DNA from 2 places in the Rhizobium sp. CB3090 genome. Region 2 is predicted to be linked to the other one. Evidence: predicted binding sites of a transcription regulator. Region 2 holds the regulator's gene; the other holds the start of a gene.
The links. Region 2 encodes HrcA, which represses chaperone genes, less so after heat shock. Its sites were predicted from a motif close to GTTAGCACTCNCNNNNNGNGAGTGCTAAC; they were not measured.
Positions count from the first base shown of each region.

Region 1: groES (co-chaperone GroES) is a predicted target of HrcA. The motif match lies at 10,020-10,048, and genes of this name have one in related genera.

Region 1 is NZ_CP121662.1:361,244-377,152, reverse strand. Features, by position in the region: gene QA646_RS01820 (pseudouridine synthase) at 1-1,515, opposite strand, end outside; gene QA646_RS01815 (nucleoside deaminase) at 1,588-2,046, shown strand; gene QA646_RS01810 (hypothetical protein) at 2,144-2,776, opposite strand; gene ileS (isoleucine--tRNA ligase) at 2,911-5,793, opposite strand; gene QA646_RS01800 (sodium:solute symporter family protein) at 6,090-7,565, opposite strand; gene QA646_RS01795 (DUF3311 domain-containing protein) at 7,555-7,752, opposite strand; gene QA646_RS01790 (bifunctional riboflavin kinase/FAD synthetase) at 7,889-8,872, opposite strand; gene QA646_RS01785 (TIGR01459 family HAD-type hydrolase) at 8,887-9,735, opposite strand; gene groES (co-chaperone GroES) at 10,108-10,404, shown strand; gene groL (chaperonin GroEL) at 10,479-12,119, shown strand; gene QA646_RS01770 (hypothetical protein) at 12,753-13,259, shown strand; gene QA646_RS01765 (glutathione binding-like protein) at 13,284-13,991, opposite strand; gene QA646_RS01760 (DoxX family protein) at 14,223-14,666, shown strand; gene hisG (ATP phosphoribosyltransferase) at 14,748-15,443, opposite strand; gene QA646_RS01750 (ATP phosphoribosyltransferase regulatory subunit) at 15,443-15,909, opposite strand, start outside.
Region 2 is NZ_CP121662.1:6,884-22,792, reverse strand. Features, by position in the region: gene QA646_RS00135 (ATP-binding protein) at 1-1,169, opposite strand, end outside; gene lspA (signal peptidase II) at 1,225-1,728, opposite strand; gene QA646_RS00125 (RNA methyltransferase) at 1,740-2,600, opposite strand; gene QA646_RS00120 (class I SAM-dependent methyltransferase) at 2,597-3,751, opposite strand; gene QA646_RS00115 (carbon monoxide dehydrogenase subunit G) at 3,867-4,319, shown strand; gene QA646_RS00110 (GNAT family N-acetyltransferase) at 4,354-4,803, shown strand; gene QA646_RS00105 (LapA family protein) at 4,818-5,150, opposite strand; gene QA646_RS00100 (integration host factor subunit beta) at 5,321-5,626, opposite strand; gene sppA (signal peptide peptidase SppA) at 5,653-6,609, opposite strand; gene QA646_RS00090 (hypothetical protein) at 6,705-7,016, opposite strand; gene lptC (LPS export ABC transporter periplasmic protein LptC) at 6,936-7,622, shown strand; gene QA646_RS00080 (LptA/OstA family protein) at 7,619-8,281, shown strand; gene lptB (LPS export ABC transporter ATP-binding protein) at 8,319-9,107, shown strand; gene rpoN (RNA polymerase factor sigma-54) at 9,302-10,855, shown strand; gene raiA (ribosome-associated translation inhibitor RaiA) at 11,104-11,679, shown strand; gene ptsN (PTS IIA-like nitrogen regulatory protein PtsN) at 11,768-12,232, shown strand; gene grpE (nucleotide exchange factor GrpE) at 12,318-12,959, opposite strand; gene QA646_RS00050 (GFA family protein) at 13,179-13,613, shown strand; gene hrcA (heat-inducible transcriptional repressor HrcA) at 13,660-14,748, opposite strand; gene rph (ribonuclease PH) at 14,921-15,637, shown strand; gene QA646_RS00035 (VOC family protein) at 15,832-15,909, shown strand, end outside.

The sequences.
Region 1 (15,909 bases), 350 kb from region 2:
TTCGCCATGGAAGGATTTCGTACGGGGACGGTCACCGCCCTCCGACCGCGAACCACGCTCGCCGCGCGGACGGTCGCCGCTGGGTTTATCGCCAAAAGGTCGTTCGCCACGCGGACGATCATCACGGGAGCGCTTGCGGTCAAAACCTTCATCATCACCACGCGATTTGCGCGGCGCGACTTCGCTCGAGCGGATCCATTCGCCGTCACCCTCGTCGACGCGGTTGATCCGAACGCGCGGGCCTTCGTCCGGGCGGTCGAAACCGCTGCGTTGCGGGCGCTCGATCTCGCCGCGTTTGGCGGCGGTTTTCGCATTCTTGGCGGCCTTCAGCGCTGCCTTTTCGCCAAGCGGACGGGCGCCGGGCGCCATCCAGACATTGGCGCTGCGGCGCGGGGCGAGCGGCTGCCGCTTCGGACGGTCATCCTCCCCATGACGCGAGCCTTCGCGACGATCATCCGCACGGCGGCCACCTTCACGGCGGTCCTCCCGCTTGGTGTCGAGACGGCTTAAAGCGCGCTCACGCTTATCCTCAGGCCGCTCGCGGCGCGGACGTTCCTCTTTCGCAGCGCGGGCCGGCTTGGCGTCTGCCTCATCCTCGGCAGCAGCCGAAATATTGTAAAGCGGCGCATCGAAATTCGCCTTGGCGTCCTCCACCAGACGGGGGCCGAGCTGATCGCGCAATGTGCGGCCGCGCACTTCCAGCACCCGGCCCTCCGGCAGTTCGCCGAGCTGGAACGGGCCGTAGGAAATACGGATCAGGCGGTTGACTTCGAGGCCGAGCGCGCCGAGCACGTTCTTGATTTCGCGGTTCTTGCCTTCGCGCAGGCCCATGGTGATCCAGACGTTGGCCCCCTGCGTGCGGTCGAGCGTCGCCTCAATCGAGCCGTAGAGCACGCCGTCGACGGCAATGCCTTCCTTCAGCTTGTCGAGCGCTTCCTGATCGATCTCGCCGTGGGCACGCACGCGATAGCGGCGCAGCCAGCCGGTGGTCGGCAGTTCCAGCACGCGGGCAAGACCACCGTCATTGGTCAGCAGCAGCAAGCCTTCGGTGTTGATGTCGAGACGACCAATCGACATGACGCGCGGCAGCTCTTCCGGCAGATTATCGAAAACGGTCGGGCGGCCTTCCGGATCGGCGTTGGTGGTCACCAGGCCGGCCGGCTTGTGGTAGAGCCACAGGCGCGTGCGCTCGATGCCGCGGATCGGCACGCCATCCACTTCGATTTTGTCGGCGAGCGTCACGTTGACGACCGGCGTATCCAGCAGAACGCCGTTCAGCGTCACGCGGCCGTCCATGATCATGCGCTCGATGTCGCGGCGCGACGCCACGCCTGCGCGCGCCATCACCTTGGAAATGCGCTCAGCCTTTCCATCGCCGCCTTCGGCCTCTGCCGCCACTTTGGCAGGCGCGGCCTTCATCGGCTTGGCGTCGTCGCGTGTTTTCGCCGGCTTCGTCTTGGCATCGCGGGTAAAGGGTTTGGACCCAGGCCGCTTGGGCTTGTCATTCATTGTCATTTGTTGTTTGCCTGAATTTTTAAGGCGTGTTCCTATCAGGTCACGCCTCCGCGGTTAAGTGGAAAATCTTAAATGGTGAATACAAATCACTTCATGGAGCTGGCGCTTGCCGAAGCGCGAAGCGCCGGCGCGCGCGGTGAAGTGCCGATCGGAGCCGTCCTCGTGCTCGACAATGCCGTTGTCGCCATGGCCGGCAACCGCACCCGTGAACTCAACGACGTCACCGCACATGCCGAAATCGCCGTAATCCGCATGGCTTGCGAGGCACTCGGCCGGGAGCGGCTGACGGGTGCCGATCTCTACGTGACGCTGGAGCCGTGTACCATGTGCGCGGCCGCCATCTCGTTTGCCCGCATCCGCCGGCTTTATTACGGCGCGGAGGATCCGAAGGGCGGCGGGGTAGATAACGGCGTGCGCTTCTATCGCCAGCCAACCTGCCACCATGCGCCGGACGTCTATTCGGGCATGGCCGAACGGAATGCTGCCGACATTCTCAGGGAATTTTTCCAGCAAAAGCGTGTGGAAGACTAAAAAGCGGCGGTTTTTGCGGCCGCTCTATCTCTTTGTTTTTACGCATTCCGGACGAAAAACCGCTTCGCACTTTTCCTGGAGCTGCTCTAGAAAAATCTTACTGGAAGGGCTTCCACCAACTGCTGTTGGACTGCTGCGCGGCCTCGGCATCCTTCTTGCGCTGCTTTTCCTTCTTGCTCTCGGGCGTGCCGAGATCATTCAATGCAGCCTCATCGGAGACCTGACGGTATTGCTGCGGCGGGTCGATCAGGTAGCGGCGCTGATCGACATAGGTGCCGGCCTGATCCTGGCGCGCGGCGCGATAGGCGGCGGTCTGCTGCGCCTCGCTCACGCGGTTACGGCCGCTGTCGGCCTGAGCGAGCGGCGAGCGATAGTTGACATTGTTTTTGTTCTGATCGGCTTCCTCCGCCAGGCGCTTGCGCGAATCTTCCGGCGATTCCAGCCAGGCCGGATTATCCTTGCTGGCGAGCGACTGCTGCGGTGCCGTCAGGTTGTCCCTGTCCTTTTCGGCAGGAAGCACCAGGCCCGGGCGGTTCGGATATTTCACACCCTTGTCCTTCGGCGTGGCGGCCGAAACGGATGCGATGTCGCTGATGTCGTCGAAGAGCTGCTCGCCGGCGGTCTTGTCCGTGCCGTAGCGCGGGCTGCTCATGCAGCCGGACATCAGACCGCAGCCAATCACGAGTGCCGCCAAGCTGACGCCGACACGAACCCTATGCATCGCTCTCATGAATACCCTTCCCAGCCAAGCCGGTACAACTATCGCAGAACCCCATTGCACGGCAACTGCCGCAAAAATCGGGCCATTTTCAGGCAGCTTTTACCGGATGAATGCCTCGAAGGCAATTCATCCGGTAATTTTCTTCAGTTGACAGCCATCAACTCGCGCAATGCGGCCGCATCGCGCGCCGAAACATCGGGATATTCCGGGTCGGAACCAACGTCGGTGGTGATGCGCCAGGAGCGGGCACACTTGCGGCCTTCGGCCAGCTTCGGCACGACGCTGACCTTGGCGGCGTCATCCAGGCGGAACGCATCCGCGGGGCCTTCGCCGCCATTGATGGTGATATCGGAGGTGATGCAGATCTCCGCGAAATCCTGACCTTCCAGCACCTTCAGCAGCTCCGGATCGGCGATATAGACGACGGGCGCGGCCTCCAGCGAGGATCCGATGCGCTTGTCCTTGCGCTCGATTTCCAGCGCGCCGGTGACGACGCTGCGCACTGCGCGGATCTTTCTCCACTTCTCAGCCAGCGCCTCGTTCTTCCATTCGCCGGGAACGGTGACGAACTGTTCGAGATGCACCGAGACCGCCTGTGGGTTGCGCGACAGCCACGCTTCTTCCGTCGTGAACGGCAGCATTGGCGCCAGCCATGTCACCATGCAATCGAAGATCGTGCGGATGACGGCAAGTGCTGCACGGCGGCGCAGGCTCGACGGTGCGTCGCAATAAAGAGCATCCTTGCGGACATCGAAATAGAAAGCCGAAAGCTCGACATTCGAAAAATCGATGAGGGCGCGGGCGATGCGCTTGAAGTCGAAAGCGTCGTAGCTTTCGCGCACCAGCTCATCGAGCTCTGCAAGACGATGCAGCATGAGCTGCTCCAGCTCCGGCATATCGGCAGGGGCGATGACTTCGCCCTTGTCATGCGCAAGCGTGCCGAGCATCCAGCGGATCGTGTTGCGCAGCTTGCGATAGGCATCGATGTTGGTCTGGATGATCGTCTTGCCGACGCGCAGGTCCTCGGCATAATCCGACGTCATGACCCACAAGCGCAGGATGTCGGCGCCTGCATCCTTCATCACCTCCTGCGGTGAGGTGACATTGCCCTTGGACTTCGACATCTTCTCGCCCTTCTCGTCCATGGTGAAACCATGCGTGAGAACGGTGTCGTAAGGCGCGCGGCCGCGCGTTGCGGCGCTTTCGAGCAGCGACGAATGGAACCAGCCGCGATGCTGGTCCGAGCCCTCGAGATAAAGGTCAGCCGGCCATTTCAGGTCCGGACGGTCTTCCAGCGTGAAGGTGTGGGTCGAGCCCGAGTCGAACCAGACGTCAAGGATGTCCATGACCTGCGTCCAAGGCTCGTTGGCCTTTTCACGAAGGAAGCGCTCGCGCGCACCTTCGGCGAACCAGGCATCAGCACCTTCCTGTTCGAACGCTTCGAGGATACGGGCATCGACGCCGTCATCCTGCAGGATCTGACCTTCCTCGTCCACGAAGATGCAGATCGGCACGCCCCAGGCGCGTTGGCGCGACAGAACCCAATCCGGGCGCTGCTCGATCATGGCGCGCAGGCGGTTCTGGCCGGCTGATGGCACGAAGCGCGTGTCGTCGATCGCCTTCAGGGCGCGCGAGCGCAGCGTCGTGCCGTCGGCAAGGTCCTTGTCCATATAGACGAACCATTGCGGCGTGTTGCGGAAGATGACCGGCTTCTTCGAGCGCCAGGAATGCGGATAGGAATGCTTCAGCCGTCCGCGCGCGAAAAGCGTGTTCGTCTCAATCAGGGCCTTGGTGACCAGCTCGTTGGCATTGCCCTTTTTGCCGTTGTCGTCCATGACGCGACCGCCCTCGAAGCCGGGGGCATCGGCGGTGTAGAAGCCAGCATCATCGACCGGGAACGGGATGCGCGTGGAGATCCCACGCGCTTCAATCTGGCGGGCATGGCTCGTCCAGGCGTCAAAGTCCTCACGGCCATGGCTGGGAGCGGTGTGCACGAAGCCAGTGCCAGCATCGTCGGTCACGTGATCGCCGTCGAGCAGCGGAACTTTGAAGTCGTAGCCGAGCGAAGCCAACGGATGGGCGCAGATGCTTGCGCCGAGTTCGTCGGCGGCGACGTCGCGCAGGCGCTTGAACTGCAGCTTCGCCTTGGCGAAGGATTCCTCGGCAAGATTGTCGGCAAAGATCAGCTTTTCGCCCGGACGCGGGCCGAAATCATTGGCAGCTTCCGTCACTTCATAAAGGCCGTAGGACACCCGGGAAGAATAGGAGATCGCCCGGTTGCCGGGGATCGTCCAGGGTGTCGTGGTCCAGATGACGACGAAAGCACCGGCAAGTGCAGCGGGACCTTCGACGACGGGGAACTTCACCCAAATCGTGTCGCTCTCGACATCGGCGTATTCGACTTCGGCTTCCGCGAGCGCCGTGCGTTCGACCACCGACCACATGATCGGCTTGGAGCCGCGATAGAGCTGGCCGCTGCGAGCGATCTTCAGGAGTTCGCCGGCAATGCGAGATTCCGCATGGAAGTTCATCGTCAGATAGGGATTGTCGAAATCGCCCGTGATACCGAGGCGCCTGAACTCCTCGGACTGGATCTTGATCCAGCCGGCGGCGAAGTCACGGCATTCCTGGCGGAATTCGTTGACCGGAACCTCGTCCTTGTTCTTGCCCTTCTCGCGGTACTTTTCCTCGATCTTCCACTCGATCGGCAGACCGTGGCAGTCCCAGCCCGGAACGTAATTGCTGTCATAGCCGCGCATCTGGAACGAGCGGGTGATGACGTCCTTCAGGATCTTGTTGAGCGCGTGGCCGATATGGATGTTGCCGTTGGCATAGGGCGGGCCGTCGTGCAGTACGAATTTTTCGCGCCCGGCGGCCGAAGCGCGCAGCTTCTTATAAAGGTCCATTTCCTGCCAGCGTTTGACCAGCTCCGGCTCCTTCTGCGGCAAGCCGGCGCGCATCGGGAAGTCGGTCTCGGGCAGGTAAAGGGTTTTCGAATAGTCGATCTTTTCAGCGGTATCGGTCATTGTTCTGACAATTGCCTCGGCGTTTCGGGCGTTTTGCGCCGGAAAGGCGCAGCCATATGGGGATTTTTCGGCGGCGGAAAGCGCCTCGGGAACAGGCGCCCAAAACCCGGACCTTCCGGCAGCTTACAGCGCGCGGAAGGCCGGGCCAATAATTCGTATCGATGGGCTCAGCCGAAATTGGGTCATGGTTGGCGGTTCATAGGCGCTTTTTGTGTGGAAAGAAAGAGGGATCAGCCGCCGCAAGGCATAGAAAAGCCGCCGACGTTTCCGCCTGCGGCCAATCGGCGCCGGCCCAATCAGACCTCTGTGGCTGCCCGTGCCGGCGTGACGGCGTTCACGATCACCGCCACGACGATGTTGGCGATGAGCGCCAAAAGGCCGATGTAAACCGTAAACGGCGCTCCGCCGAGGCTGAGCGCCTGCAGCGGCTTCAGCCCGTTGATCCAGACGAGATAAGTGCCGCCAAAGAAGCCGACGAACCAGCCGGCGAGCAGGCCCGGCGTGCGGAACCAGTTGGAATAGAGACCGAAGACCAGAGCCGGCAGCGTTTGCATAATCCAGATGCCGCCCAGCAATTGCAGGTCGAGTGCAAACTGCGTCGGCAGGAAGATGATAACCAGCAACGCGCCGATCTTGACGATGAGCGACGTTACCTTTGCGACCTTGGCCTCACCTTCTTCGCTGACCTCAGTGTTGACATAGGCCCTCCAGAAATTGCGTGTGAAGAGATTGGAGGCACCGATACTCATCACGGCGGCGGGGACCAGCGCGCCGATCGCGATGGCTGCATAGGCGAAGCCGGCAAACCAGCCCGCAAACAGCGTCTTGAACAAGGCCGGCACGACATCATTAGGGCTATCGAGTTTCAGGCCGGCGGCATGGCCCATATAACCGAGCAGGGCGAGAAGGCCGAGCAGCAGCGTATAGGCGGGCAGCAAGACGGCATTCTTGCGGATCGTCTGGCCGCTGTTGGAGGCGAAAATGCCGGTCAGCGTATGCGGGTACATGAAGGCGGCAAGCGCCGAGCCGAGCGCCAGGGTCGCATAGGCGACATACTGGTTGCCGGCGAGCAGCAGACCACCTGACCCCTTGGCCTGGAAGGCGGCATCGGCTGCGGCGAACACATTGGCATAGCCACCCAGCTTCGCTGGGATGAGGGCGACGGCAGCAATCACGACGATGTAGATCATGATGTCCTTGACGAAGGCGATCAAGGCTGGCGCGCGCAAGCCAGCCGAATAGGTGTAGAGCGCCAGGATGATGAAAGCAACGGCGAGCGGGACCTCGCCATGAAGCCCTAGGGCTTTGAAGACCGTGGTCATACCGACGAGCTGCAGCGCGATATAGGGCATGGTGGCAATGACGCCGGTGATCGCCACCGCCAATTCGAGTGCGCGCGAACCATATTGACCATGCACGACATCGCCCGCCGTGACATAGCCATTGTCCTTGGCTCGCTTCCAGAGAACCGGCATCACGATGAAGACGAAGGGATAGACGATAATCGTATAAGGAAGAGCGAAGAAGCCGTAGGCGCCGACTGTGTAGACAAGTGCGGGAACGGCGATCACCGTATAGGCGGTGTAAAAGTCGCCGCCGACCAGGAACCAGGTGATCCAGGTCCCGAAAGTACGTCCTCCGAGGCCCCATTCATCGATACGGGCTAGAGTCTTCGGCCGGCGCCAGCGCGCGGCGACAAAACCCATGACGGTGACGAGCGCGAAAAAGAAGATGAAGACCGCGAGTGCGGACGTGTCGGTCTCAGTCGTCATGGCGCATGCTCCGATAGGCGATCCAGGTCAGGAAAGCGGTGATCGGCACCCAGGCGAGCTGATACCAATAAAAGAAGGGAAAACCCAGGACGACCGGGTCATGGCTGTTGTAGAAGGGGACCCAGAGCAAGCCGATATAGGGAATGACGAGCAGCCAGCAGGCCACTGTTCCAAAACCTTTATCCATTTTGAGCGCCTTTCGGAGATTTGGCGCGGCAATCCGCACCTCGTTCCCCATAGGAACTAGCGCAGCCGGTGGTCGGCTCAAGGCACAAAGATGTTGCGGTGCGGCAGGTTTTCGGCCTGCAATCCTTTGAGCAACATCAAGAAAAGGCGATGAAGCGATCGATATCCCCGAGGGGGCGGACGCCGGCGAGCAGCGCCCTCGCCTCCTCTTCGTCCTTCCTGATCTGGGCGACCAGCGGATCCAGGCCGTCGAACTTCAGTTCGGGCCGGAGATAGCCGAAGAAGGAGACGGAGCAGATCTGGCCATAGAGGTCGCCGCTGAAGTCGAAAACGAAGGTTTCGAGCAGAGGCACCCCATTGTCGGTCACCGTCGGGCGCCGGCCATAGCTGGCGACGGCATCGCGAATGACACCGTCGGCGGCGCGGAAGCGCACGGCGTAGATGCCGGCCTTTAACTGCGCCTCAGGTGGCAAGCGCATATTGGCTGTCGGGAAACCGAGCGAGCGGCCGAGTTTTTCGCCACCGATGACTTCTGCCTCTACCGTGTAGCGATAGCCGAGCAGACCAGCGACCTCCGCCACCTCGCCTTCCGCAAGCAGCTCCCGGATACGGCTTGACGAGACCACCTCGGCATTTTCATCGCGGTAAGCATCGATCAGCGTGACGCCGAAACCGTTTTTACTGCCGGCATTCATCAGGAAGGCCGGACCGCCCTGGCGATCATGACCGAAATGGAAATTGAAGCCGGTGACGACTTCCGACGCATGCAGCCAGTCGATCAGAATCGAATGGACGAATTCGTCGGCGGAACGCTGCGAAAAGGCCCGGTCGAAGGGATATTCGATGACGGCATTGAAGCCGATCGCCTCCAGCAGGCGCGCCTTCAGCGGGGCCGGTGTCAGACGGAAAACCGGCTGATCGGGCTTGAAGACGGTTCGCGGATGCGGCTCGAAGGTCAGCACCAGTGCCGGCACGCCGCGCTCCCTTGCGATCTCCAGCGCGCGATCGAGCACGGATTGATGGCCGCGATGCACGCCGTCGAAATTACCGATGGCAATGACGCCGCCTTTGAGATTGTCCGGCAGCGGTTCACGGGTTTCATTGCGATGGAAAACGGTCATCGGTACCACTCCCCTCAGACAAGGCGCGGCATCCACCACTTTGGCGACGCCTGTTCGCGCGCCAGAAAGGCGCCAAGCGCTGCCTCGTCGGTGTGACCGTCGACGGCATATTCGCGAGCATGAATGCCATGGCTTATATAAAGAAGATCGAGGCCGTAATCGAGCGCGCCGCGCACATCGGTCGGTATGCCGTCACCGATCGCGACAACGCGCGACAAAGGGAATTCGCCGCGCGCTTCGCGGGCAGCAGCAATCGAGGCATCGTAGATCGGCTGGTGCGGCTTGCCGGCGATCCGCGTCTCGCCGCCGAGCCGATCGTAATAAGCGGCCATGGCGCCGGCGCAGGGGATCATACGGTGGCCACGCTCGACGACGAGATCGGGATTGGCGCAGATCAGCGGCACATTACGGGCCGCCCAGGCCTTCAGCATGTCGGTGTAATCGTCGGGTGTCTCGGTTTCATCATCGAAAAAGCCGGTGCAGACGATGCTTTCGGCTTCTTCGGCCTCGACGCGCACGACATCCAGCCCTTCGATGATGGCGATGTCGCGCTCGGGACCGAGCAGAAATACCTTTTTCGGGCCCTCGGCAATCAGGCGGCGGGTAACATCGCCAGAGGTGACGATGCGGTCATAGGCGCTGTCGGGGACGCCGATCTCCCGGAGCTGCTGGACAACCTTCGGCGCCACGCGGGGAGAATTGGTGATAAGGACGACCGTCAGTCCTTCTGCGCGTGCAGCTTCCAGCGCAACCGGCGCGTCCTTGTAAACGGAGACGCCGTTGTGCAGCACACCCCAGACGTCACAGAGCGCAACGTCATAAAGTTTGCCGATCTCGCGGAAGCTTTCGATACGCTTGCCCATGCAGTCCTCGTGGTCAAAGAAATCACGGGCTGACATTGCAAACCGGCCAGCAAATTACAAGAGCGGTGCGCAGGTTTTTGCATTGCACACGGCCCAGACGGCAAGCTGGGGCAAAAGGCAGATTTTCGGCTCAGCGGACCAAAAAAAGAACGGCGTTTTCACAATGAGATATGAAACAGAATTGGCTTGCGCCGTTAATCATCCGCAAACAAGCCGGGCAGCGCTGCAAAAAATTCACAGTGCTGTTCTTGACTCGCCCAGAAGCCACCCCTAAATCACCGTCCGCTAGCACTCGCTGAAGCAGAGTGCTAACAAGAGCCCATACGGATCCCCCGCTGATCCGTGAATGTCATTTGATCGAGGGATTAGACAATGGCAAGCACCAATTTCCGCCCCCTTCATGACCGTGTCGTCGTTCGTCGCGTCGAGTCGGAAGAAAAGACCAAGGGTGGCATCATCATTCCGGACACCGCTAAGGAAAAGCCGCAGGAAGGCGAAATCGTCGCCGTCGGCTCTGGCGCCCGCGATGAATCCGGCAAGGTCGTAGCACTCGACGTCAAGGTTGGCGATCGCGTGCTGTTCGGCAAGTGGTCCGGCACCGAAGTCAAGCTCAATGGCGAAGACCTTCTGATCATGAAGGAAGCCGACATCATGGGCATCATCGGCTAATCCGGCCGGTTTCCCTTTTCCGATAAAGCTGACGGGCCATAAACCCGGACAACGCGAATTCAGGAGTTTCAAACATGGCAGCTAAAGAAGTAAAATTCGGCCGCAGCGCCCGCGAAAAGATGCTTCGTGGCGTCGATATCCTCGCTGACGCAGTGAAGGTAACGCTTGGCCCGAAGGGTCGTAACGTCGTTATCGACAAATCCTTCGGCGCTCCGCGCATCACCAAGGACGGCGTCACCGTCGCCAAGGAAATCGAACTCGAAGACAAGTTCGAAAACATGGGCGCCCAGATGGTCCGCGAAGTTGCTTCGAAGACCAACGACATCGCCGGCGACGGCACCACGACCGCAACCGTTCTTGCCCAGGCCATCGTTCGCGAAGGCGCCAAGGCCGTTGCTGCCGGCATGAACCCGATGGACCTGAAGCGCGGCATCGATCTCGCCGTTGCTGAAGTCGTCAAGGATCTCCAGGCCAAGGCCAAGAAGATCAACACCTCGGAAGAAGTCGCACAGGTCGGCACGATCTCGGCAAACGGCGAAAAGCAGATCGGTCTCGATATTGCTGAAGCCATGCAGAAGGTCGGCAACGAAGGCGTCATCACGGTTGAAGAAGCCAAGACGGCTGAAACCGAACTCGAAGTCGTCGAAGGCATGCAGTTCGACCGTGGCTACCTCAGCCCCTACTTCGTAACCAACCCGGAAAAGATGATCGCCGATCTCGAAGACGCGTTCATCCTCCTGCACGAGAAGAAGCTCTCGAACCTGCAGGCCATGCTCCCGGTTCTCGAAGCTGTCGTTCAGACCGGCAAGCCGCTCCTCATCATCGCTGAAGACGTCGAAGGCGAAGCTCTCGCAACGCTCGTCGTCAACAAGCTGCGCGGTGGCCTCAAGATCGCTGCCGTCAAGGCTCCGGGCTTCGGCGATCGCCGCAAGGCCATGCTGGAAGACATCGCCATCCTGACGGGCGGCACTGTCATCTCCGAAGATCTCGGCATCAAGCTTGAGTCTGTCACCCTCGACATGCTCGGCCGCGCCAAGAAGGTCTCGATCTCCAAGGAAAACACCACGATCGTCGACGGTTCGGGCGCCAAGTCCGACATCGAAGGCCGCGTTGCCCAGATCAAGGCTCAGATCGAAGAAACCACCTCCGACTACGACCGCGAAAAGCTGCAGGAACGTCTTGCCAAGCTCGCTGGCGGCGTTGCCGTCATCCGCGTCGGCGGCTCGACGGAAGTCGAAGTGAAGGAAAAGAAGGACCGCATCGACGACGCCCTCAACGCGACGCGTGCTGCCGTTCAGGAAGGCATCGTACCGGGCGGCGGCACCGCTCTGCTGCGTTCTTCCGTCAAGATCTCTGCAAAGGGTGAAAACGACGATCAGGAAGCCGGCATCAACATCATCCGTCGCGCTCTGCAGGCTCCTTGCCGCCAGATCGCTGAAAACGCTGGTGATGAAGCCTCCATCGTTGTCGGCAAGATCCTCGACAAGAACGAAGACAACTTCGGCTACAACGCTCAGACGGGCGTCTACGGCGACATGATCACCATGGGCATCGTCGACCCGGTCAAGGTCGTTCGCACGGCTCTGCAGGATGCAGCTTCGGTTGCTTCGCTGCTGATCACCACCGAAGCCATGATTGCCGAGCTGCCGAAGAAGGATGCCCCTGCTGGCATGCCGGGCGGCATGGGCGGCATGGGCGGCATGGACATGATGTGATAGGCCATCGGCCAATCACAGGAATGTCCATAAAGCTTCGCCCATGCATCTTTGATGCTTCAGGCCGACAAGCGGCCTGAAGTGGCGGCATGGACATGATGTGATAGGCCATCGGCCAATCACAGGAATGTCCATAAAGCTTCGCCCATGCATCTTTGATGCTTCAGGCCGACAAGCGGCCTGAAGTGGCGGCATGGACATGATGTGATAGGCTCACGCCTCATCTCATGATCTATTCCGGCATCCGGAATTGACGAAGGGCGGCTCTCGGGCCGCCCTTTTTATTTATGTTGAACCGGCTGCCGCGCAAGATTCAAGAGACTTTGCAACTATGCAAATTTGTGCAAATTGCCCCATTGCCGTTTTTATAAAAGCCCCTATAAAGCGCAGCGCAATGATGTTCGGGGGATTGTTGCAGAGCACGTAAATTTTACTTGTTTTCGACACGCGCTACCCGCGGGCGAGCATAGTCATAACCTTTTATATAGATTGCGCGCGTAGAATCATTACTTGAAGTGACTTGATAAATTGAATTGACGATCCGGAAGCACGCCTGGCGTGAATGGGTTCGGCGAAGAAGGGGCTTCGCCGGTCCTTAGCTGTGCAATATGCGGAGCGGCGCTCCGTCCCATAATGCATGAAATTCGATTGAAGCGCGCGCAGGGGAACCCGCGCCTCAGGGTGGGGAATACCTTGTTCAAGATCGCCAAAGCCAATCTTGCTGCACCTTTCGCTCCGGGGTCGTTGGAGTTTAATGGACATGACCCTGATCTTCTGGCGCAGTTCTGCGTCTCAGAGGGCTGGACCGGCGATTTATCGAGCGGCATCATCAAGCTTGGTCAATGGGGCACCATGCTGCACGGATTGACCTCGTCCGAATGCGGCCTGTTGAGCCTGATGTATTGCTACGAAGCCCATGACCGCGCCCGCATCCTCGACCTGTTCGAGCAGGCGGCGACCACATCCTCCAGTTTCTGCTACTCCACCACAGCGCTCGGTGTCAGCGGGCATCGGCAGCCGATCTTCTGCGTCGGCGAATCGATCGGCACCGAGGGAAAACACGCCGGCAGCATGGTGGGCGTCTTCCTTTTTCCGCGCTTCAAACTCGAGCCGGGCAGCCAGTTGGCGACCCGGCAGTAGTACCCTGAACGCGAACACTCGCTATCAATCCCGCTTCGGAATATTCAATCCGCGCTGGCTCGCCGGGCGGGCGATGGCGCGTTCAAGCCAATCCATGACCGTGGGGAAACTAGCGAATTCGAGAACCTCGCGGCCACCATAAAAGACGTCGACGCCCCGGACCCACGGGAACGTGGCAATATCGGCGATGGTGTATTCGTCGCCCATGATCCACTGCCGGCCCTTCAGGCGGCCTTCCAGGACGCTCAACAGGCGCTTGGACTCATCGCGGTAGCGCTCTACCGGATAGGGGTTGTTGGCAACCTTGTCGGCGGCGAATTTGAAGAAGTGGCCGAACTGTCCGAACATCGGGCCTATTCCGGCCATCTGGAAGAACACCCACTGCAGCGTTTCATAACGTCCGGCAGCGTCCCTGGGCATCAGCTTGCCGGTCTTTTCGGCGAGATAAACGAGGATGGCACCGGATTCGAAGAGGCCGATCGGCTTACCGTCAGGGCCGTTGGGATCGATGATTGCCGGAATACGGCCGTTCGGATTCAACGACATGAATTCCGGCGATTTCTGATCGTTGGTGCTGAAGGAAATCAGATGCGGCTCATAGGCAAGGCCGAGTTCTTCGAGCGCAATCGATACCTTGACGCCGTTCGGTGTCGGCAGCGAATAGAGCTGGACGATATCCGGATTGCTGGCAGGCCACCGCTTGGTGATTGGAAATGAAGACAGATCGGCCATCGGGCCTCCTTCGCAAGATCATGATTTGACGAATGAATTCGCGCCAACGACGAATAAATTCGCGTCAACATAGCCAATATGGAGCATATGGGAAGAGTGCCGCGACGAAGAGATTGTTTAATAATTGTGAACTAATCGTGCGCTTTTGTTTATCTTTCCAATTTCACCGAAATCGCGAATAAGGATTCCAGAAATCGTCACCCGGCACCGACACCTTTACTGGAGACCGTCATGTCCAACACCAATAACATCATCATCCTCGTGGCGCGCATCCTGCTCGCCTTCATGTTCATCTTCGCCGGCTTCGGCAAGCTGACCGATCCGGCTGGCACCGCAGGCATGATCGCCGGCGCCGGCATGCCGGCGGCTACGCTTCTCACCTATCTCGCTGGCGCCTTCGAATTCGTCACCGGCGTCTGCGTTCTCGTCGGCTTCCAAATCCGCATCGTCGGCTGGCTGCTCGCTCTGTTCTGCGTCTTCACCGGCGTCGTCTTCCATCTGCCGCCGGTCAACGTTCCCGATTTCCCGGCCGCTGCGAACGGCTGGATCAACGGCCTGAACTTCGTCAACTTCCTGAAGAACGTCACGCTCGCCGGCGCCTACGTCATGCTCGCCACCAACGGCCCGGGCGTCTATTCGCTCGACGCACGCCGCGGCGCCTACGCAGCCGCCTGATTGTCCAAGACCTCCCAAGCATTCAAAGCTCGCCGGTTTCCCGGCGGGCTTTTTTCGTATCATTGCACGGTGCAGGAAATATCAGAGCGCAGAGCGCACGGCATCGATGATGCGCTGAACCAAAGGATCGCTCTCGTGGCTCTCCTTGCGCGCGCGGACGAGGCAGGCTTCTGAGCGCAGGATGGTGCCGTCGGAAAGCACCTTCAGATGGTTCGCCTTCAGCGTCGAGCCGGTCGAGGTGATGTCGACGATGATATCTGCAGAGCCGGCGGCAGGTGCTCCTTCCGTGGCGCCGAGGCTTTCGACGATGCGGTAGAGCTGAATGCCGTGCTGGCTGGAGAAGAACTGCTGCGTCAACCGCCAATATTTGGTGGCGATCGTCAGCCTGCGGCCGCGCCGCGCGCGGAAATCGGCGGCGACATCGCCAAGATCGGCCATGGTATCGACATCGAGCCAGATATCCGGAACGGCAACCACCACATCCGCATGACCAAAACCTAGGCGAGCGCAGAATTCGACGCGCCGATCAGCATCGGCCAATCCCTCGCGCACCAGATCTTCGCCGGTGACGCCGAAATCGACGCTGCCATTGCCGATCTCGCGCGAGATTTCCGAAGCGGAAAGGAAAGCGACCTCGACATCGTCCCAGCCTTCGACACGGCCGCGATACGAACGGTCATTGCCGACGGCAATGATGGGCATGCCGGCGCGCGCGAAGATATCGGAGCAGTCGTCCTTCATGCGGCCCTTGGAGGGAAGCGCAATGGTGATCGTCATCAGGCGGCCCTCGCAGTTTCGATCCGGTCGAGCCAGATCGCGAAGCCGACGGCTGGGATGTGGTCCTTCGCGCCGAGCAGCGTCAGCAATCGATCGAAGCGTCCGCCACCGGCGAGCACCGCCGGCGATCCTTCCACCATCACCTCAAAGACGAGGCCAGTGTAATAGTCCAGCGGGCGGCCGAAGGCGGCGCGATATTCGATTCGGGCGGCATCGACCCCGGCATTGGCAAGAGCCGTAACGCGGGCGTCGAAACGCTCAAGCGCAGTGCCCAGCTTCAGCCCGGCCGCATCGGCAAACCCGACCAGCGCTGAAGATGCGTCGGCGAGCGGCAGGCTGAGCGACAGGAACTCCTCCAGAACACGGAAAGCCGCATCGTCGAGATGGGTTTCCGAGAGGACCAGCTTTTCGCGGAGACGACGGGAAATCTCCAATGGCGAGCGGCTGGCATTGGTAGAGTAGCCGG
Region 2 (15,909 bases):
AGGACGCCACCTGTCTGCGTAAACTTCACGGCATTGCCGATGACGTTGAACAGCACCTGGCGGAGGCGAGCGGGATCGAACTCCATGATTTCGGGAACATCCGCCGCGACGGTTGCGGCGATCTCGATACCTTTTTCATGGGCGCGATGGGCGAGCATCTCGACAACGCCTTCCAGCAGCGGCCGCAGATGTTCGGCGCGCGGCCGGAGCTGGAAGCGGCCGACTTCGATCGTCGAGAAATCCAAGAGGTCTTCGACGAGTTGCACCAGGGCATTGCCAGACTGGCGGATGCCGGTCAGGTAATTGGCCTGCTCCAGGGTCAGCGGCGTCTGGGCGAGCAGATGGTTCATGCCGAGAATGCCCGACAGAGGCGTTCGGATCTCGTGGCTGACGGTCGCGAGCAGCCGCGATTTGGCAGCGCTGTTATATTCCGCCTTCAGCCGTGCCTCTTCGCGCAGACGCGCGGCCTGCCGCTCCTCGGTGACGTCGCGGGCGACGCTCTGGATCCTCAACTGCCCGGTGGCGGGATCACGGAACATGACATCATGCCAAGCAAAGATGCGCGGGCCTTCCGGCGTGGAAATCTCCGCGTCCTGGCGCTCGGAAGCTAGGGCGGCGCGGAAGACAAGACCCGCCTCCTCCAATGTCAAACCCTCTGGATTCGACCTGCCGATCAGTTTGCGGAAAGTGGCATTGCCATGAATGATGCGGCGTTCGATGTCGCGTGTCACCGTGATATCGCCAAGCGCATCGTGGATGGTGGCAAGCAGGCTGGTGCTTTCGTTGTTCTCCCAGAGACGGTCGTGCTCATGTTCGCTGAGGGTCGGCGTCTCCGCCACGACCTTGCGGGCAGCATTTCGCCTGCGGAAGACGCCGCCGGCGACAATCGCCAGCACCATCAGGCCTAGCAAAGCAGCAAGCGCCAGCGGGCCGCCGGCATAGCCGACCCACAAGAACGCGACGCCGGCAATCAGGCCGCCACCGTTCAACCAATGGCGCTGCAGCCATTGGGAAAACGCAGGCTGCGGCGCATCCAAAATGTTAGCCGGCGAAATCTCAATGGGATCGGCAGTAATGGGCGGCGCGTCTTCAACCGGCCGTTCGCGTGGTGCGGCGTGGTCGTCAACGGCGGCGACAAGCTTTTCCTGCAGGTTTGCCAGAGTGCTCATGTTGTCTTACTAACATGAGCACTCTTCCCGTTGCCTTCAGGGATTCGTTAGAATTTTAGGCTTTCGCCTTTTTCGGCAAAAGCAGCTCGTCCAGAATGACGCAGCCCGCCCCGACGGTGATGAAACTGTCGGCGAGATTGAAGACGGCGAACGACCATGTTTCGGTATGGAAGAGGATGTAGTCGATCACATGGCCGTAGAGGAACCGGTCGATCAGGTTGCCGAGCGCACCGGCAATAATCAAAGCGAAGCCGAGATGGGCAAGCCAGCGATGATTTGGCGTCCGCCGCCAGAGCCAGAGCACGAAAACGACGATAACGAGCCGCATGCCGACGATGAACCAGCCATCCGTGCCCGACAGCATCGAGAAGGCGACGCCGAGATTATAGGTGCGGTAAAGCGCCAGCATCGGAATGACCGGCACCATCTCCTGCAAAGGCAGCCAGTTGTCGACTATGATCTTGACCGCCTGATCGAGGATAACGGCGGCCACAATGAAAATCAGGATCGGCAAAGGCCGGGAAAACAGAGCGGGTTTTGCGGGTGCTTGTTCGTTCATCTCGCTGTCGGTCATCGCGTCTCGCTTAGGGTCAGAAGATGACGGCGGGATTCGAACAGCATGACTGCCGTCGCCACCGCCAGGTTAAGGCTGTCGGCGCGGCCGGCCTGCGGGATGCGGGCAAGCGCATCGGCCTCCTTCGCCAGGGCATCCGGCAGGCCGGACTGTTCATTGCCCATCAGCAGCACGACGGGCTTTTTCTTGTAATCGATCGTGCGGTAATCGACAGCACCGGCCAGATGGGTGGCCACAACGGAAACGCCCGCGGTCTTCTTCCAGGCCAAAAACTCTTCCGGCGTCGCCTTGACGACGGGAACGGCGAAGACCGAGCCCATGGTTGCCCTTACGGTTTCCAGCGAAAACGGGTCCGTCGTTTCACCGACGAGGATCACGCCGGACGCACCAGCCGCATCGGCGGTGCGGATGATGGTGCCGAGATTGCCGGGGTCACGCACGCGATCGAGTGCCACCCAGGTGTCGCCGGTCTTCGGCTTGACGTCGCGGAGCTGCCGCCAGCGCTGGTCGAATATGCCGACCACCATCTGCGGGTTATCGCGGCGGGTGATGGAGGCGATAACTTTTTCGCTGACTTCGAGCACCAGCCCGCCGGCAGCGACGGTTTTGGCGGCCACCTGCTCGACCAGCGGCCTGCCTTTGGCCGCCTTGGCGTAGACCAGCGTGCGAATGGTCCAGCCGAGCTCCAGGGCATCGATGACCAGCTTCAAACCTTCCGCCAGGAAAGCGCCGCTCTCCTCGCGCGACTTCTTGTTGGTCAGCGCCTTGATGTCCTTGATGATCGGATTGGCAAGGGAGGTGACCTCCTTGACATGTCCGACCTTGCGGGGGCCGTCATTGCGGAAATCATGGTTCATTTCGGCACCCAGCGGCTGAAGAGAGATGTTGAGAGCGCGCGGCCCGGCGTCTTGCCGTCGAGGCCAGCCTCGCGGATCACCAGTTCGCCGGATTCGACGACGCCGCCAGCGCCGCGCATGGTTTCGCGCATCAGCTCATGGATCGAATAGAAGCTGGCGCGGATGGAATAGGCTGTCAGCACCAGGCCAAGCGCCTTGGGCGACAGGATTTCGCGGCAGATGTCGAGCATCGACGGCAGATGTTCGAAGAGATGCCAGACCTCACCATTCGGGCCGCGGCCGAACTTCGGCGGGTCGGTCAGGATGATGTCGTATTTGTTGCCGCGCCGTTCCTCGCGCAGGATGAATTTCATGGCGTCTTCGCAGATCCAGCGGATCGGCAGTTTTTCCATGCGGCCGAGCGCCTGGTTTTCCCGCGCCCAGCCGATCGCCTTCTTCGAGGCGTCGACATGGGTGACTTCGGCGCCGGCAGCAGCAGCGACCAGCGAAGCGACACCGGTATAGCCGAAAAGGTTCAACACCTTCAGCGGCCGCTTTGCGGCTTCGACTTGTTCCTTCATCCAGGCCCAGTGCACGATCTGCTCCGGGAAGACGCCGACATGGCGGAAGGCGGTGAAGCGGCCGAGAAAATCGATGCCGAGCAATTGCAGCGGCCAGGTCTCACCGAGCGCTTCACGCGGAAACCGCCAGCGGCCCATGCCGTCCTCATCGGTATCGCCGGTGAAGATCGCATCGGCATTGTCCCAGACATGGGCGGCGAACGATGGCTGCCACAGCGCCTGTGCCTCCGGCCGGACGATGCGATAGGGACCGTATTGCTCGAGCTTCAACCCGTTGCCGCTGTCGATCAGGTGGAAATCCCCGGCACCCAGCGATTCGAGGATGACGGGCACGCGCTCCACCGGACGCTCGCCGTTTCGGGTGATCAACGGGCGTTCGGACGTGACCGCGATAGCCGCCGTAACCCGCGGCTCTGACATCCGCCCGTCGCGGTCGCGCGCGGCCGGCGCCGACCTCGGGCCGGCATCACGTGCGGGCTTCGCCGGCGGCTTGCCGGTCTTCAGCGGCGCGTCACGCCGGACATCCCTTTGGGGCTTTGCGCCGGGGCCGCCCGCGGGTTTCGAACCGGGCCGGCGTTCCTTCTGTTTCACCATGCTTGTCTCAAAATTGATATGTGCGTGCAAATAGCATCTGGCCGCCACTTGGCAAAGCGCTTTCCGATCTGCGATTATCTCGGGACGAAATGCCAGATCGGGAGGGTTGCGCATGGATATGACCGGTGAAGAACGGATTGCCGCACCGAGGGACGTCGTGTGGGCCGCATTGAACGACCCCGATATTCTCAAGCAATGCATCCCCGGCTGTCAGAGCCTGGACAAGATTTCGCCGACCGAGCTGACGGCAACGGTGAAATTGAAGATCGGCCCGGTCTCCGCTTCCTTCAGCGGTGAAGTGACGCTGTCCAACATCAATGCGCCGGAGAGCTATACGATCTTCGGCGAAGGCAAGGGCGGCATTGCCGGCTTTGCCAAAGGCGGGGCCGATGTTACCCTGGAAGAGGAAGGCGGCGAGACGATCCTGCGCTATGAGGCCAAGGCCCAGGTCGGCGGCAAGATCGCCCAGCTCGGCTCGCGGTTGGTCGATTCCAGTGCCAAGAAACTGGCTCAGCAATTCTTCGCCGATTTCACTGCGGCCCTCAACGGCCAAGCCAGCGCTTGATTGCGATCGTCATCCGACCCGCCATAGACCGCTCATGACGTCGAAACCAGATATTTGGACCATCAGACCGGCATACCAGCGGGATACCGACGTTCTCGCCGACATCTATCTCCGTGTGCGGCGCATGACGTTTCTCTGGGTGGACCCCGGCAAATTCCATAGCGAGGATTTCGTTGGTCAGACACCCGGCGAACACGTCTTCGTCTGCGAGGATCGAAACGGGACCATTGCCGGCTTCATGACGTTATGGGAACCGGACGATTTCATCCACATGCTCTACATTCTGCCCGAATTCCAGGGCCGTGGCGCTGGCAAGGCTCTGCTTGCCGCCCTGCCGGATTGGCCCCAGCGGCGCTACCGGCTGAAATGCCTGGTGAAGAATACCCGCGCCATCGCCTTTTACCGCAGCCTTGGTTTCGCGATTATCGGCGACGGATCGTCGCCAGAGGGCGATTACAAGGACATGCAGCTCCGCGGCGAATAGTTACTTCGGAGCAGTTATTTCGATGGAAGCTGGCCGGCGATCTGTTCGGCCCGATTGCGGTGCTTGTCGGCTTCCGCCTGCCAGCGCACGGCCTCGCGCGATTGGCTCCTAGCAAGCTTGCGGTGTTTGCCCTGATTGAACCAGGTAACCGCCGCGCCGACCAGCATGCCGATGATCAACGCGACAAACAGCAGCACGAACAGCGGCGCGCTCAGCGACAGCACCTGATCCTCGGGCCTGAACGGATTGAGCGCCAGCGTGACGGACTGGCGGTTCGCGACGCAGAAGATGATGAGGATAATGCCGAGCGGCAGCAATATCAGCAGGTTGATGATCTTCTTGGTCATTGCGAACGCTCCTTTGTCCAGGCGCATCCGTGCAATGCACTCCTATCGCCTATAGCCGCAGAATAAGACAGACCGGGCCAAGTTCAAGTGCCACCCGGTCACGGCGCAGTCATGTCCACCGGGCATGTCCACCGGGGACGTTCGCGAAGAGTATCCGCCAAAAACGATGATTAATTGTCGTCTTCTTCGTCGCCGGCGCCGGGATTCAGGCGCTCACGCAGCTCCTTGCCAGTCTTGAAGAAGGGAACCCATTTTTCCTCGACGAACACCGTATCGCCCGTACGCGGGTTGCGACCGGAGCGCGAGGGCCGGTTCTTGACGGAAAAAGCGCCGAAACCGCGTAGTTCAACGCGATTTCCCGCAGCGAGCGCATCGGTGATCTCGTCGAGGACAGCGTTGACGATATTTTCGACATCGCGGTGGTAGAGATGCGGGTTACGTGCCGCCACAATCTGCACCAATTCCGACTTAATCACGGTTGCCCCCTTAAATCATTGATTTATCAATTAGCTGCACCCTGCCAAACAGAAAGCAGGCCGTCAAGAAACAACTTCTCTGTCATAATTTTCTGGAGATCCTCTCCCTTCATAAAATCATCATAACCGAGACGATTTAGCAACCAAGAAGCGGCGCTCGGCCAAAAGAAGGATGAGGTTTTGTCCTCTGCCTTCCAATCGACGATCGGCAAGTCCTTTTTGACCTTGCGCGTGTCGAGATAGGCGCGGATTTCGTCTTCGCCGCCGAGGGTGTCGATCAGCTTGTTCTGCAATGCCTGCCGGCCGGTGAAGATGCTGCCATCCGCGAGCTTCAGCACCTCGTCGCGCGGCAATTTGCGACGGTCGGCGACGAGATCGACGAACCAGCCATAGCTGTCCATGACCATGTTGCGGATCATCGCCTTGGCCTCTTCGCTCGCCGGATGGAATGGCGATGGCTCGGCCTTCAGCGGCGCCGACTTGATTTCGTCCAGCGAGAGGCCAAGCTTGTCGAGCAGCTCTTTCGCCTGCGGATACTGAAAGATGACGCCGATCGAGCCGGTGATCGACGTGTCGCCGGCGACAATGTCATCACCCGCCGTCGCGATCATGTAGCCGGCAGACGCTGCTACGGTGCGGATATCGGAGACCACGGGCTTCTTCGCGGCAACGGCACGAATGGCCTTAAAGATACGTTCGCCGCCATAGGTCGTGCCGCCGGTCGATGAAATCGAGACGATCAACGCCTTGACCTGATCATTGTCCTGGATCTTCTTCAGCCGCTCCAAAAGCTCGGTGTCATCCAGGATAAGGCCGGAAATTTTGACGCGGGCGATCTGCGGTCCGCGTATGGAGGGTAGATCGCCGGCCGCGAAACGATAAAGCGCAAAGCCCAGCGCCACCAGGAGAAGAACGGCAATGACGCGCCAAAAGCCAAGCTTGCGGCGCAATTGCCGCCGATCTGCGATTGCAGAACTGTCCATAACGCCTTATCTCTCCCTTTGTCATGAATCGGATACACAACGAACCGGATATACCAACATCTTGAAACGGGCATAATCCTTCGCGAAAATCCACTTCAATTTTCGAGATTGTGTCCAGGCTTTCCATGAAGCGTTTCGTCAGATAGGGCGATAACCGACGGACGAAACGGCAGCGTATTATATTTTTTCGCTAAAATTGCTTGTTGCAGAAAAAAATCCATATTGGCAAGCCAATGCAATAATGCGAAACGATCTGCCAGGCTTGTTGGCACAGTCTGGCATGACTTGAACGTGTTTTTCCGGATCAGAGAAGACGGACCTGTTGCATGCTCAAAACTATCGAGACCTCCGGCCAGGCGATCGGCTCCGCGCCAGAAAGAAACGCGTATAAGGACGCGATCTTTCATTCTGCGCGCGTGAGAAAGCTGAAGATCCTGCTTCCTGTGGCTGCGTTGATCGTCTCGCTGATCTTCATCGCGGTTTCGGTCGTGCGCGCATATCTGCCGGAGAACATTCAGATCGAGGGCGCCAGGATCGAAGACGGCAAGGTCGTGATGGAGCGTCCCGCCATCGCCGGCCGCAACAAGGACGGCATCAATTATTCCATGCTCGCCGAAAAGGCGCTGCAGGATATCAAGAATCCCAATATGATCACGCTCAAGACCATCAAGGCCTCCATGCCGGTCAACAGCCAGGTGATTGCGCACGTAACGGCCCAAAGCGCGGATTTCGATCGCCAGGCCGACACGCTGAAGCTCACCGCACCCTTTACCATTCTGATGGACAACGGCCTGCGCGCAGAGTTCAGGACGGCCTTCCTCGACGTGAAGAAGGGTGACCTCTCCAGCCAGGATCAGGTTGCAATCTACAGAGGGGGCATGTCGGTTGTTGCACAGTCGCTCAAGATGACGGATAAGGGGAGCGTAATCGAATTCGACGGGCAGGTTCAGATGCATATCGAACCAGCCGGACTCCATAATTCAGCTAGCGAGCAACAGCCGGGCGGTTCATGACAAACGATTGGCGACATTCTCTTTTCAACTCTGGACTGCGCAAGGCAGGCCTTCTCTGCGCCTTTAGCGCACTTGCAATTTTTGCGGCGACAGAAGCGGGCGCCCAGGCAACGACGAGCAACATGCCTGGCCTGAAGCTTTCCAAGGATCAGCCGATCCAGATCGAAAGCGACAAGCTGGAGATTCATGATGCGGAAAGCCAGGCGGTCTTTACCGGCAACGTCAAGGTCGTTCAGGGCACCACGACGATGCAGGCGGGCAAGATGACGGTCTTCTACAAGAAGAAGCAGCCTGCCGATGCCAATGCCAAGCCGGCAACCGAAAATCCGGTCGCAACCGCCGCCAAGCAGCAAAACCAGTCGCTGGTCTCGGGCAATGCCGATATCGACCACATTCTGGTCACCGACAAAGTCTATCTCGTTTCAGGCACGCAGACGGCGACGGCGGATGACGGCTCTTTCGACATGGCCAACCAGCTTGCCATTCTCAAGGGCCAGAAGGTCGTGCTGACCGACGGGCCGAACGTATTCACCGGCTGTCAGCTCACCGTGCATATGGCCACGGGTGAAGCGCAATTGGATGCCTGTGGGGGTCGCGTCCAGATTCAGCTCGATCCGAAATCGCAGCAAGTACAGCAGCAACAGCAAAAAAAGAACTGATCCCGGTCTTCTCGTGACGATATCGACCACACCCACCTTGCCCGGCGCGTCCGGATCGAGCACTGCGGCATCCGGCACGGCGGCCGCGGACAAAGCGCGTTATCAGGGCACCCTGATTGCGCGCGGCCTCACCAAGACCTACCGCACGCGGCGCGTCGTCAACGGCGTCTCGCTGGTCGTGCGGCGTGGCGAGGCCGTTGGCCTGCTCGGACCGAACGGTGCCGGCAAGACGACATGCTTCTATATGATCACCGGACTGGTGCCGGTCGATGAGGGCACGATCGAGATCGACGGCAACAACGTCACCTCGATGCCGATGTACCGCCGCGCTCGCCTGGGCGTCGGCTATCTGCCGCAGGAGGCCTCGATCTTTCGCGGCCTGACGGTGGAAGAGAACATCCGCGCCGTGCTCGAAGTCCATGAAAAGGACAAGAAGAAGCGCGAGCGGAAGATCGACGAGCTGCTCGAGGAATTCCACATCCGCAATCTGCGCACGGTGCCGGCGATCGCCCTCTCCGGCGGCGAGCGGCGGCGTCTGGAAATTGCCCGCGCACTGGCGACCGACCCGACCTTTATGCTGCTCGACGAGCCTTTTGCGGGCGTCGATCCGATCTCGGTCGCGGACATCCAGAATCTCGTGCATCATCTGACGGCGCGCGGCATCGGCGTGCTGATCACCGATCACAACGTCCGCGAGACGCTCGGCCTCATCGACCGCGCCTATATCATCCATGCCGGCGAGGTGCTGACCCATGGCAGGGCCAACGACATCGTCAGCAATCCGGAAGTGCGTAAGCTCTACCTCGGTGACAATTTCAGCCTTTAAAAAGCTGCGGTTGAACCGGGGCGCTCCCCTGCCTTACCGGAGAGCGTAGCACTCCGGAAATTCACCATCCCGTGACAGTTCCGCTTGACCAAACCCAATAAAAAAGCAATTTTTGGGCCAGTTGGAATTTTGCGGATTTTTCATAGCGAAGAACGCGGATTCCCGAAGAGAGGAAGGGGAGTTTCGCGTCCGCCATGGCATTATCGGCCAATCTTTTCCTGCGCCAAAGCCAAAGCCTGGTGATGACACCGCAACTGATGCAATCCATCCAGTTGCTGCAGATGACGCATTTCGAGCTCACCCAATTCATTGCTCAGGAAGTCGAAAAAAATCCGCTGCTCGAATTTACGTCAAATGACGAGGATATAGGCAGCGGTGGTGACCGCGAGGCGAAGGACGAAAGATTCGAGGCGGCGGATGAAAGCCATGGCGACGATGACCGTCATAACGGCGATCTCGCCAGCGACTGGTACGAGAGCGAAAATACCGGCCATGCCGACCGACTGAGCGATGAGCTCGATACCAATTTCAGCAATGTCTTTCCCGATGACGGCAGCCCGCAGCGTGCGGATGCGCCGGAGCTGCTCAGCCAGTGGAAATCCATGCCCGGCGGCGAAGCTGGCGAAAGCTACGACCTCGACGATTTCGTCGCCGGCCAGATTTCGCTGCGCGACCACCTGAACGAACAGATCCCCTTTTCCCTGCCCAGCATGGCCGACCGGCTGATTGCCCAGCATCTTGTCGACCAGCTCGACGATGCCGGCTATCTGCAGGCCGATTTGAATGACACCGCGGAGCGCCTCGGCGCCGCCGTTGCGGATGTCGAGCGCGTGCTCGGCGCATTGCAATTGCTCGACCCTCCCGGCGTCTTTGCCCGTTCTCTTAGCGAATGCCTGGCGATCCAGCTCCGCCAAAAGGACCGTTTCGATCCCGCCATGGAACGGCTGATCCACAACCTCGAACTTCTTGCCCGGCGCGATTTCGCCACGTTGAAGCGGCTCTGCGGCGTCGACGAGGAAGATCTGCTCGACATGATGGCGGAGATCCGCCAGTTGAACCCGAAGCCGGGCAGCGGCTTCGAGACCGGCATATCCGAGGCGATCATGCCCGATATCGTGGTGCGGCCGTCCTCCGACGGTGGCTGGCTGGTGGAGCTCAATCCGGATACGCTGCCGCGCGTCCTGGTCAGCCAGTCCTATTTCGCCTCCGTCTCAAAGACGAGCCAGGATCACGCTTTTCTGTCGGAATGTCTGCAGAATGCCAATTGGCTGACGCGCAGCCTCGATCAGCGCGCCAAGACGATCATGAAGGTGGCAAGCGAGATCGTCCGGCAGCAGGATGCCTTTCTCGTGCACGGTGTCGATCATCTGCGGCCGCTCAATCTGAAGACCGTGGCTGATGCCATCAAGATGCATGAGTCGACCGTCAGCCGCGTGACCTCGAACAAATACATGCTGACACCGCGCGGCCTGTTCGAGCTCAAATACTTCTTCACCGTCTCGATCGGCGCTGTCGAGGGCGGCGACAGCCATTCGGCCGAGGCCGTGCGTCACAAGATTCGCCTGCTGATCTCGCAGGAGAGCCCGGAGGCCGTGCTCTCCGACGACGACATCGTCGATACGCTAAAGAAGGGCGGCATCGAGCTTGCTCGTCGTACAGTTGCAAAATACCGTGAAGCGATGAACATCCCCTCCTCGGTACAGCGCCGCCGGGAGAAGCGCGCGCTGGCGAAGGTAGCCGCCTTTTAGCAATTGCCGGTCTCAACCGCAGACTGCGGGTCTCCTGACAGATCCTTAAGATTCTGTTGACTTTCCGATATGGCGGAGCTAGAAGCCCGCCGCAATCGGTGCAGGACATCACTGCCATGAACTTATCCCCACCATCCCCAGGGCGCCTGACAAACGCAATTTGTCTTTGACTGCGTGAAGTGCTTGGATGAGCTTGAGGCTTGGCGTAAACTGGCGCGCCCAATAACCGCTACAAGAAGGGAAACTCCATGAGTGTGCGTGTCTCCGGGAAACATATGGAAATTGGTGACTCCTTCCGCCAAAGGATTGAAGACCAGATCGGTATGGCCGTGACGAAATACTTCGACGGAGGGTATTCCGGCCAAGTGACGGTCCAGAAATCCAGTTCCCGCTTCGCAGCCGACTGCAAACTTCATCTCGACAGTGGCGTCGTCCTGCATGCTGCCGGAGAGGCGATGGACCCGCAATTGGCGTTCGACGCTGCCTCAGAGCGCATTGAAAAGCGCCTGCGCCGCTACAAACGCAAGCTCAAGGATCATCAGGCCGGCAACCACACGAATGGCCTCGCCGAAGTCGCCTATACCGTCATGGACGGTGTTCCGGACGACGACGACGAAGTCCCAGCCGATTTCGCGCCGGCGATCGTCGCCGAAAGCACGAAACAGCTAAAGACCATGTCGGTCGCGACCGCCGTGATGGCGCTCGACATGACCGACGAGCCGCTGCTGCTTTTCCGCAGCCCCGGCAAGGAACATTTGAATATCGTTTACCGTCGCCAGGACGGCAACATTGGCTGGATCGACGCAGCCAATATCAAGGGCTGAGAAAAGAAGATGAGCGACGGCCCCGCGCTGTATCAGCCGGCCGCCGCTCCTCCGTCATCGGATCTCGGCGACACGAAGGATAAAGAGAATGGCATTGGCAGATTTGCTGCACCAAGATGCGATCATCCCCGCCTTGAGGGCAAATTCCAAAAAACAATTGCTTCAGGAGCTGGCAGCCAAAGCCTCCAAATTGACCGGACTGCCCGAGCGCGAGATTTTCGACGTCGTGCTGCAGCGGGAGCGTCTGGGCTCTACCGGCGTCGGCAATGGCATCGCCATTCCGCACGGCAAGCTCACCAGCATCAAATCCATCATTGGTATTTTCGCGCGCCTGGAAGCGCCCGTCGACTTTGAAGCGCTGGACGACCAGCCTGTCGATCTCGTCTTCCTGCTGCTCGCCCCCGAGGGCGCCGGCGCTGATCATCTGAAAGCGCTGTCGCGCATTGCCCGCGTGTTGCGCGACCAGGATCTTGTCGCCAAGCTGCGCGCCACCGATTCCGCCTCGGCGATCTATGCCTTCCTCAATGAAGAGCAGGCGTCCAACGCGGCCTGACAGACCGACGCGGGCTTAAACGCTGATAAAAAGAAGAGCCGGATGACGAGGTCATCCGGCTCTTCTTTTAAGCACGATTTGCAGATCAGGCGTCTTTTTCGTCGAACGGGCTGTTGGCGCCCGGTTCGGAAATCTCGGCAACCTTCGGACCGCCCTTGGCAACGCCGACCATGGCCGGGCGCAGAACACGCTCACCGATGACGAAACCGGCCTGCACCACCTGCACGACGGTATTGTTCGGCACTTCAGCGTTCGGCACTTCGAACATCGCCTGATGGAAATTGGGATCGAACTTCTGGCCGACCGGCTCGATCTGGCGGACACCGTGGCGCTCCAAGGCCGACAGCATGGAGCGTTCGGTCATTTCCACGCCTTCGATCAGCGTCTTCAGGCCGGCATCGGCTTCGGCACGGGCTTCAGCCGGAATGGCTTCCAGCGTGCGGCGCAGATTGTCCGCCACGGCGAGCATGTCGCGGGCGAAGCTGGCGACGGAATAGGACTTGGCGTCCTTCACATCGCGCTCGGTGCGACGGCGCAAGTTGTCCATTTCGGCGGCAAGGCGCAGATAGCGGTCACGCAGATCGCTATTTTCGGCCTTAAGCAGCTCGACCGGATCCGGCTGCGAAGGCTGGGCCGCATCCGCGGTTTCCACAGCCTCTTGCGCAAAGTCCGCGGGATTGTCAGTCGCCGTGGCGTCAGGTCCGGTTTTCGTTGTTTCGTCGATCATGACGGTCTCCGAATTGCTTTGTCTTTTGAATGAGCCCGATATCGAGGTTTGGCCGGAAAAAATCAAGGCTTTGTCGCGAAGAACAGGCATTTCCCGGCAATCCGGTCCTATTTGCCCGAATACCAATCGGGTGAAAAGCCTCCCCCGTTGGAGCTTCTACTATGGAAGACCCTTTCCGGGTATAGTCGGGGCCGTTTCAACGCGACATGAGGTGCGTCCATGTCCAGCAGCCAGTCCCATTCGGGCAAATGTTTCTGCGGCGCGGTGGAAATCGCAGTCAGTGGCGAGCCGGTGGCGATGGGTTATTGCCATTGCGACTCCTGCCGGGAGTGGTCGGCGGGGCCGGTCAATGCTTTCTCGCTCTGGCCGCCGGACGCCGTGCATATCACCAAGGGGGCCGACCACATCGGCAGCTACCAGAGAAGCGCAAAAAGCCTGCGCAAATGGTGCAGGATTTGCGGCGGCCATCTGTTGACCGAACATCCCCTGTGGGGCGTAACCGATGTCTACGCCGCCATCATTCCAACTCTCGACTTTCAGCCGATGCTTCATGTCAACTACGAGAACACCGTGCTGCACCTGAGGGACGGTCTGCCGAAACAAAAGGACATGCCGGCGGAGATGGGCGGATCGGGAACCCTGCTACCCGACTGAAACGAACTTAGACATTCAAAGGATGCCCGCTCTCCAGAGGCTTTCGTCACATCCCTGGCCGCGACAGCCTGGAAATCAGTTGGGCGGTATAGTCCACCATGGGCACGATGCGGGCATAATTCAGCCGTGTCGGCCCGATGACGCCGACGGCGCCGACGATACGGTCGTCGTCATCGCGATAAGGCGCAACGATCAGTGACGAGCCGGAGAGCGAAAAGAGCTTATTTTCCGAGCCGATAAAGATGCGCACGCCCGGCCCGCTTTCGGCCAGATTCAGGATCTCGATCAGGCTATCCTTCTTTTCGAGATCGTCGAACAACAGGCGCAGGCGATCCAGATCTTCAGCACCGCCCACTTCGGCCAATAGATTGGCGCGGCCGCGCACGATAAGCTGCGTCGGTTTGCCGTCATCTCCGTCGCCGGACCAGACGGCGATCCCGCGTTCGACGAGTTCATGTGACAGGATGTCGAGTTCCTGGCGCACACTCTCTTTCAACGTCTGCAACTGACGGCGCAGCTCCGGCAGTGTCTGGCCGGTCATATGGGCATTGAGGAAATTCGCCGCTTCCGTGAGCTGCGAGGAGGTAACGCCGGCCGGCAGTTCGATGATGCGGTTTTCCACCTGATCGTGATCGCCGACGAGCACGGCCAGCGCCTTGGTGGGCTCCAGGCGGATGAATTCGACATGCTTCAGCACCGGGTCGCTCTTCGAAGTGATCACCAGTCCGGCGCCGCGCGAAATACCCGAAAGCATGCGGCTCGCCTCGGTCATGACAGATTCCATCGGCTGGTCGCGATTGCTGCCGCGCACCTGACGATCGATGGTGGCGCGGTCTTCCGCAGAGAGATCGCCGACCTGCATGAAAGCGTCGACGAAGAACCGTAAGCCCACCTGCGTCGGCAGCCGGCCAGCGCTGATATGCGGTGAATAGATGAGACCGAGCTCTTCCAGATCGCTCATGACGTTGCGCACGGAGGCCGGCGAAAGAGACATGGGCAGCAAGCGCGAGAGATTGCGCGAGCCGAGCGGTTCGCCATTTTCAAGATAGCCTTCAACGATACGGCGGAAGATTTCCTTCGAGCGTTCGTCCAGCGCTGCAATGGCATCCGAAACCGACGATGTCGTGAACCCCATTTCGCTGTCAAATCCGTTCTGTTGAGCCTTGGTCAAAATATAATCATTCAGTTAGCAATGGCAAAAGGGAAAAATGCCAACGCTGCCACGACAAGGCCCTTCGGCCTGCTTTTCCTTTGCAAAAGCCGCCAGTGGATCGTAGAAGCGGTCAATAAACTTTCAGGAGAGCAGAATGCGGCCTTCAGGCAGAAAAACCGACCAGATGCGCAAAGTGTCATTTGAGCGCAATTTTTCCAAGCACGCGGAAGGCTCTTGCCTGGTCAAATTCGGCGACACCCATGTGCTCTGCACGGCGAGTCTGGAAGAAAAAACGCCGCCATGGCTGCGCAACAGCGGCAAGGGTTGGATCACCGCCGAATACGGCATGTTGCCGCGTGCCACCGGCGAGCGCATGAAGCGCGAAGCCGCTGCCGGCAAGCAGGGCGGCCGCACGCAGGAGATACAACGCCTCATCGGCCGCTCGCTGCGCGCTGTCGTCGACCTGCAGGCGCTGGGCGAGCGCCAGATTACACTCGACTGCGACGTCATCCAGGCCGATGGTGGCACCCGCACGGCCTCGATCACCGGCGCCTGGATCGCCCTCTACGACTGCCTGAAGTGGATGGAAAGCCGCAATATGATCAAGACGGACCGTGTCCTGAAGGATCATATCGCCGCCGTTTCCTGCGGCATCTTCGCCAGCCAACCGGTGATCGATCTCGACTATCTCGAGGATTCATCCGCCGAGACCGACGCCAATTTCGTCATGACCGGCGCCGGCGGCATTGTCGAAATCCAAGGCACGGCCGAAGGCACGCCTTTCAGCGAAGAAGAATTCACAACCCTGATGCACCTCGCCAAGAACGGCATTGCCGAGCTGGTGGAGCTGCAGAAGCAGGCGATTGCCTGAGGATATTGGAAAATGCGCATCGTGCGGCTTGCTTCTATATCCGCTCTCAAAACTTCTCCTGGCGATGATGGCGGTCGGGACAGGAGACGCGGCGGATACACCTTCGCCCCAACGGGGAGAAGGCCGCGCATAGCGCGGGTTGAGGAGGCGTTGCACCGTAAGGCTGTTTGGCAGCTCCCCGAGGGGAGAAGGTCATGACCCAGCCCCATATCGAAAGTATCCTCGAAACCGCGCTTTATGCGGACGATCTCGATGCGGCTGAGGCTTTCTAT